2 regions of the Bacillus mojavensis genome follow, and region 1 is predicted to be linked to the other one. Evidence: a T-box and tRNA genes for the amino acid it is inferred to sense, from the RefSeq annotation. Region 1 holds a T-box; the other holds one or more tRNA genes.
The links. A T-box is a leader RNA that pairs with one kind of tRNA and senses whether it is charged. The one in region 1 lies ahead of tyrS (tyrosine--tRNA ligase), so its partner is inferred to be a tRNA-Tyr.
Positions count from the first base shown of each region.

Region 2: it encodes a tRNA-Tyr, which carries the amino acid that the T-box ahead of tyrS (tyrosine--tRNA ligase) is inferred to sense. The anticodon was not compared.

Region 1 covers NZ_CP051464.1:2,830,369-2,833,780, reverse strand. The annotation lists gene acsA (acetate--CoA ligase) at 1-1,338, shown strand, start outside; T-box leader at 1,393-1,634, shown strand; gene tyrS (tyrosine--tRNA ligase) at 1,683-2,951, shown strand; gene sr7p (small protein SR7P) at 3,083-3,211, shown strand; gene rpsD (30S ribosomal protein S4) at 3,233-3,412, opposite strand, start outside.
Region 2 covers NZ_CP051464.1:192,665-196,076, reverse strand. The annotation lists gene cdaA (diadenylate cyclase CdaA) at 1-50, opposite strand, end outside; gene rsiW (anti-sigma-W factor RsiW) at 212-838, opposite strand; gene sigW (RNA polymerase sigma factor SigW) at 852-1,415, opposite strand; tRNA gene HC660_RS01110 (tRNA-Gln) at 1,645-1,716, opposite strand; tRNA gene HC660_RS01105 (tRNA-Tyr) at 1,721-1,805, opposite strand; tRNA gene HC660_RS01100 (tRNA-Thr) at 1,825-1,897, opposite strand; tRNA gene HC660_RS01095 (tRNA-Val) at 1,902-1,977, opposite strand; tRNA gene HC660_RS01090 (tRNA-Glu) at 1,981-2,055, opposite strand; gene HC660_RS01085 (2-thiouracil desulfurase family protein) at 2,237-2,692, shown strand; gene HC660_RS01080 (GNAT family N-acetyltransferase) at 2,704-3,186, shown strand; gene murQ (N-acetylmuramic acid 6-phosphate etherase) at 3,298-3,412, shown strand, end outside.

The sequences.
Region 1 (3,412 bases):
TTATTTGAAGCATTTATGGAGGGGGCTGTTAAGGACCGGCTTCAAAACAGCGAGGCAAAGGTTGTTGTCACGACGCCTGAGCTTTTGGAAAGGATTCCGGTTGACAAGCTCCCTGATTTACAGCGTATATTCATAGTCGGCGGCCAGACTGAAAAGAGCGGAACAAACATCATTCATTATGATGAAGTGGCTAAACATGAGAGCACAAGACTGGACATTGAATGGATGGACAAAAAAGACGGCTATTTGCTTCACTATACATCAGGATCTACGGGTACGCCAAAGGGTGTGCTTCATGTCCATGAGGCAATGGTTCAGCAGTATCAGACAGGAAAATGGGTCCTTGATTTAAAGGAAGAGGACATTTATTGGTGCACGGCCGACCCAGGCTGGGTGACTGGAACGGTGTACGGGATTTTTGCGCCGTGGCTGAACGGAGCGACAAATGTGATTGTCGGCGGACGATTCAGCCCGGAAAGCTGGTATGGCACGATTGAGCAGCTTGGTGTAAACGTCTGGTACAGCGCGCCGACTGCCTTTCGAATGCTGATGGGAGCCGGAGATGATATGGCTGCCAAATATGATCTGACTTCACTCCGCCATGTGCTGAGTGTCGGTGAACCTTTAAATCCGGAAGTGATCAGATGGGGGCATAAAGTCTTTAACCAACGGATTCATGATACATGGTGGATGACAGAAACGGGCGGACAGCTAATCTGCAACTATCCTTGCCTGGATATAAAACCAGGCTCGATGGGAAAACCGATTCCCGGTGTAGAAGCAGCAATCGTTGATAATCAGGGGAACGAGCTTCCGCCGTATCGAATGGGGAACCTCGCCATTAAAAAGGGCTGGCCATCTATGATGCACACGATTTGGAACAACCCTGAAAAATACGAATCTTATTTTATGCCGGGCGGATGGTATGTGTCGGGCGATTCTGCCTACATGGATGATGAAGGGTACTTTTGGTTCCAAGGCAGAGTGGACGATGTCATCATGACCTCCGGTGAGCGCGTCGGGCCATTTGAAGTGGAAAGTAAGCTTGTCGAACATCCGGCAATTGCGGAGGCGGGGGTCATTGGTAAACCTGATCCGGTGCGCGGGGAGATCATTAAAGCCTTTATCGCTCTCAGAGAAGGGTTTGAGCCGTCTGATAAACTGAAGGAAGACATCCGCCAATTTGTCAAACAAGGTCTTGCAGCCCATGCCGCTCCGCGTGAAATTGAATTTAAGGATAAGCTTCCAAAAACACGGAGCGGTAAGATCATGAGACGTGTGCTGAAGGCATGGGAGCTGAATCTTCCGGCCGGAGACCTGTCAACGATGGAGGATTAAAAGGCGCCGTTGACACGGGATTTTATTTATGTTAAAAATGATATAGCTTCATATGAAAAGGTAAAGATTGAGACAAGTAGAATATCCTTACGTTCCAGAGAGCTGATGGCCGGTGAAAATCAGCACAGACGGATATATCGAATACACTCATGAACCGCTTTTGCAAACAAAGCCGCACAGGCTTTCAGTAGTGAAAGAACGGACCTGATCCGTTATCAGGCAAAGTGATAAGAGCAAAAAGCTGTATGTATGCTCTTATTAGTAGGGTGGTACCGCGATAATCAATCGTCCCTTCGTTTACACGAAGGGGCGTTTTTATTTTATTTAAAAAGGAGCCTTATCTCATGACAAACTTACTTGAAGACTTATCCTTCCGCGGATTGATTCAGCAAATGACGGATGAAGAAGGACTGAACAAACAGCTGAACGAAGAAAAGATCCGCCTGTACTCAGGCTTTGATCCGACAGCGGACAGCTTGCATATCGGGCACCTGCTGCCAATTTTAACACTCCGCCGTTTTCAGCTTGCGGGGCACCATCCGATTGCGCTTGTGGGCGGCGCGACGGGTTTAATCGGCGATCCGAGCGGAAAAAAAGCAGAGCGTACGTTAAACACGGCTGATATCGTTGTCGAATGGTCGCAAAAAATCAAACATCAGCTTTCAAGATTTCTTGATTTTGATTCAGCAGAAAACCCGGCTGTTATGGCAAATAACTACGACTGGATCGGAAACATGAATGTGATTGACTTCCTTCGTGACGTCGGCAAAAACTTCGGCATCAATTACATGCTGGCAAAAGATACAGTCAGCTCCAGAATCGAATCCGGCATCTCTTACACAGAATTCAGCTACATGATTCTTCAATCTTATGATTTCTTAAACCTGTACAGAGAGAAAAACTGTAAGCTGCAAATCGGCGGAAGCGATCAATGGGGCAACATCACAGCTGGCCTTGAGCTGATCAGAAAATCTGAAGAAGAAGGAGCAAAAGCGTTTGGTCTTACCATTCCGCTTGTAACGAAAGCGGACGGCACAAAATTCGGAAAAACCGAAGGCGGCGCAATTTGGCTAGATAAAGAAAAAACGTCTCCATATGAATTCTACCAATTCTGGATCAATACAGATGACCGTGATGTTGTGAAATACTTAAAATATTTTACGTTCCTTTCAAAAGAAGAAATCGAAGAATACGCTGAAAAAACTGAAACAGCGCCTGAAAAGCGTGAAGCGCAAAAACGCCTGGCAGAAGAAGTGACAGCGCTCGTTCACGGACGCGAGGCACTGGAGCAAGCGATTAATATTTCCCAAGCATTGTTCAGCGGCAATATTAAAGAGCTTTCTGCCCAAGACGTAAAAATCGGTTTTAAAGATGTGCCTTCTCTAGAAAAAGACAGCGCTGAAGAACTGTCACTCGTAGATGTGCTGGTTGAATCGAAACTGTCACCGTCTAAACGACAAGCCCGTGAAGATATTAAAAACGGAGCCGTTTACATTAACGGTGAACGCCAGACAGAAATTGACTATATCTTATCTACTGAAGACCGCATTGAAGATCAGTTTACTGTGCTTCGCCGCGGAAAGAAAAAATACTTCCTTGTCACGTATAAATAAGAAAAAAACATCCTTTGCTTAATTGGCAAAGGATGTTTTTGGTTTAGTGCATAGGAATTTGAGGGAAAGAGTATATTAGATAGGGCAAACACGACCATTCACCACCTTTTCAATAGGAGGGAGAGCTCACCGTGAATCTCATGTGTACGATCGCCAAAGAAAGAATGCAGCGGGATTATTGGGAGCAGCAGGCCAAAGAAAGTGTTGTCCAGCAGGAAACGGTAGAAGAAGCAGACGAAAAAAACCCCCCGACCGCATAGCGGCAGGGGGTTTTTAAACGATTAACGAGAGTAGAACTCAACGATAAGCGCTTCGTTAATTTCCGGAGCAAGTTCAGAACGCTCTGGAAGACGAGTGAATGTACCTTCAAGCTTTTCAGCATCGAAAGTAAGGTATTCAGGAACGAAGTTGTTTACTTCAACTGATTCTTTGATGATTGAAAGGTTTCTTGATTTTTCGCG
Region 2 (3,412 bases), 1.4 Mb from region 1:
TCAACGGCATTGCCGAGGTACTGCAAAAAAGGGATATCCTCAAAAGCCATTTCCTCGTCCTCCAAGAATTCAGTCATTTCGTATTTTGAAGTTTCATGTGTTACGCATATGTACTTTACATAGCGAGCCCATTATACCACATTTCGTTTTGGCAAGTGAAATATGCCAGCCGTTTGAGAACCTTAAAAAAGAGTAAAGCGCACCACACGCTTTACTCTTCTCCGTTCGGGTCTAATGCATTGAATACACTTTTCCCCGCAGACTTCATTTTATACCATGTCCAGTCGAATAATTGATTAATCTCCTCTATTTGACCGGTGACTTGTCCAGCAGAGGCCATATACTTTTCTCCGTTTACAACGGTTACATCCCCATCTATTTTCCCTTTAATAATTAGCTTGCCGTTTTTGACGGTGACATCACCTTTGATCGTCTCACCTTCAGGCACGATCACAGTGTTGTTGTGCACGACCAGATTCGGCTGCTTCGACACGCTGAAGTTATGGTCATTGTGCCAGCTGTTTAACAACCCTCCGCCCATCAAAATGATGAATACCGCAGCAGCCGCGATAACCGGATGGGATCTGAACCATCTTTTCACAGAAGCTCTTTTCTTCTCCTTAGGCAATTTCGCCATGACGTTAGCGGTAAAATCGGCGGGGGCTTCGACATGCGATGTGCTCCGGACGAGCGCGATGGATTTTTCCATCTCATAAAAATGCTTTCTGCATTCCTCGCATGCCTCCAGGTGTTCTTTTAATACTTGTTCATCTTTCGGAAGGATATCTCCATCAAGATGCATATGCATAAGCTGCACAATTTGTTCAGGACAGCTCATTTCATCACCCCACTTAAAGATCCCTTAATTGTTTTCTAAGAGCCTCTCTGCCTCTGTGAATCCGTGTTTTTACCGTTCCCACAGGAATGTTCAGAATCTCGCCGATTTCAATTAATGAGAGTTCATCAATATACTTCAACACGATGACAGTTCTATATTTGTCAGGAAGCTTTAAAATTTTCTGCTGAATCGTGTGTGAAAGCTCCAGCGATACGACTGCATCTTCAGGCAAAACTCCATCTGCGGCGATTTGGGAATACATCGTCAAGCCTTCTGTACCCGCCACTTCTGCATCGAGGTAATAATCCGGCTTCTTTTTGCGAATGCGGTCAATGGTCAAGTTGGTCGCAATTCGATAAAGCCAAGTTGAAAATTTCCGGTTGATATCAAAACTGTCGATATTGACATACGCTCTGATGAAAGCCTCTTGTGCGATATCTTCCGCCTCATGCACATTGCCAAGCATACGGTAGCAAAGCTGATAAATTTTATCCTTGTAAATATCTACGATGTCCGCAAATGCATTTTGATCGCCTTTTTTGACTTGCTTAATTCTCTTTTTAATCATCATTTCCATATTTATCTAACCTCTGCCTTCACCGGTCTGTATGTATACGAGCTTCGTTTCTAAAGGTTTCAATTTTTTTATAAAATAAGTTTAACAAATTTTTGGCAGGGTGTAGATGGCAATTCGTGAATAAACTACCTTAACATATTTTTAAAATTATTACACAGACTGAACAGTTAGAAGTTGGAAGGATTTTTCAAAAAGAAAAAAGACACCTTTTGGTCAAAGGTGTCTGTGACTGGGCTAGCTGGATTCGAACCAACGCATGACGGAGTCAAAGTCCGTTGCCTTACCGCTTGGCTATAGCCCAATAATGGTGGAGGGGGGCAGATTCGAACTGCCGAACCCTGAGGGAGCGGATTTACAGTCCGCCGCGTTTAGCCACTTCGCTACCCCTCCATATTTTTAGGAAAAACAGTGCCGGCAAGAGGACTTGAACCCCCAACCTACTGATTACAAGTCAGTTGCTCTACCAATTGAGCTACACCGGCAAGATGGTGGAGGATGACGGGCTCGAACCGCCGACCCTCTGCTTGTAAGGCAGATGCTCTCCCAGCTGAGCTAATCCTCCAAATGGTGACCCGTACGGGATTCGAACCCGTGTTACCGCCGTGAAAGGGCGGTGTCTTAACCGCTTGACCAACGGGCCGTTTGTGTTCTCGTCGAGCTGACAAAAGTTATTATATACAGGTTCCCCCCCTTTTGTAAAGAGGAAATTTAAATTTTTTATTTTCAAACTTTTTAACCCCTTTTTTAACTGAAAAAGCCTCCCAACATTTATCATTTATCTTAAGATAGATATAGATCGAATCAAGAGAGGAGAAACCAATATGATACTAGTCAGCTCTTGCCTCGGGGGCATTGAATGCAGATACAACGGTTCGCATGCCGCATCAGAGAAAATTCGAAAACTGATTGAAGAAAAACAAGCAGTGATGGCTTGCCCTGAACTTCTCGGCGGCTTCTCCACTCCCCGGGAACCAGCAGAAATCATCGGAGGCACTGGTGAGGATGTTCTTAATGGATGCGCGAAAATCATAACGTCTTCAGGAGAAGATGTAACAGATTTATATATGAAGGGCGCGGCCCAAACATTGGCCTATGCAAAAAAAATTAACGCCTCTGCCGTCATATTGAAAGAAAACAGCCCATCATGCGGTAGCAATTTCATCTATAATGGCTCATTTTCAGGAAAAAAAATCGCTGGAAACGGAGTAACCGCCGCCCTATTAAAACAAGCGGGATACCGTGTAATTTCTGAAAACCAGCTAGACGATATATTGTAAGGAGGCTCATCATGACGCAAGATATCTCTTTATCCTTCTATAAGCCTGAGCATTTACCTGAGCTTTACGCATTTACTTTACATAATGATGGCAAACGCTTTACCGCTCTCCCTAAAGAGGTGCTGACTCAGGCCCTAAGCATACAGGAGCGCTATCCTGTTGTCATCTTAAAAGGTGATCTGCCAATAGGCTTTTTCATTCTACATACGTCAAAAGAAATCATTGCTCCCTATTCCAACAATCCATTTGCTTTATTGCTCAGTTCCTTATCATTAAACTCCGCTCACCACGGACAAGGCTATGCGAAAAAAGCCATGCTTCAGCTACCCTCCTTTGTTAACGGGTATTTCCCATGGTGCGATGAAATCATTTTAGCCGTCAATCACCTAAACACCCGTGCAAAGCAGCTTTATATAAAAACTGGATTTCTTGATAAAGGACGCCGAAAAATCGGGCCGCTCGGCGAACAGCTGATACTTCATTATTTTTTATAACCTCTTTTGAAATAAAGTTTCAAAAATTAAAAATGATAGTTGAAATATCATAACAGAAATGAATATACTGAATATTGAGATATATTTATTTTTTATACAGGGGGCATCCTCATGTCAGAACAATTGAATCTTCACAGCCTTACAACGGAATCACGCAATAGCCAAACAATGGAAATACACAAAGCAAATACCCTCGATATCTTAAAAATGATTAACAATGAAGATA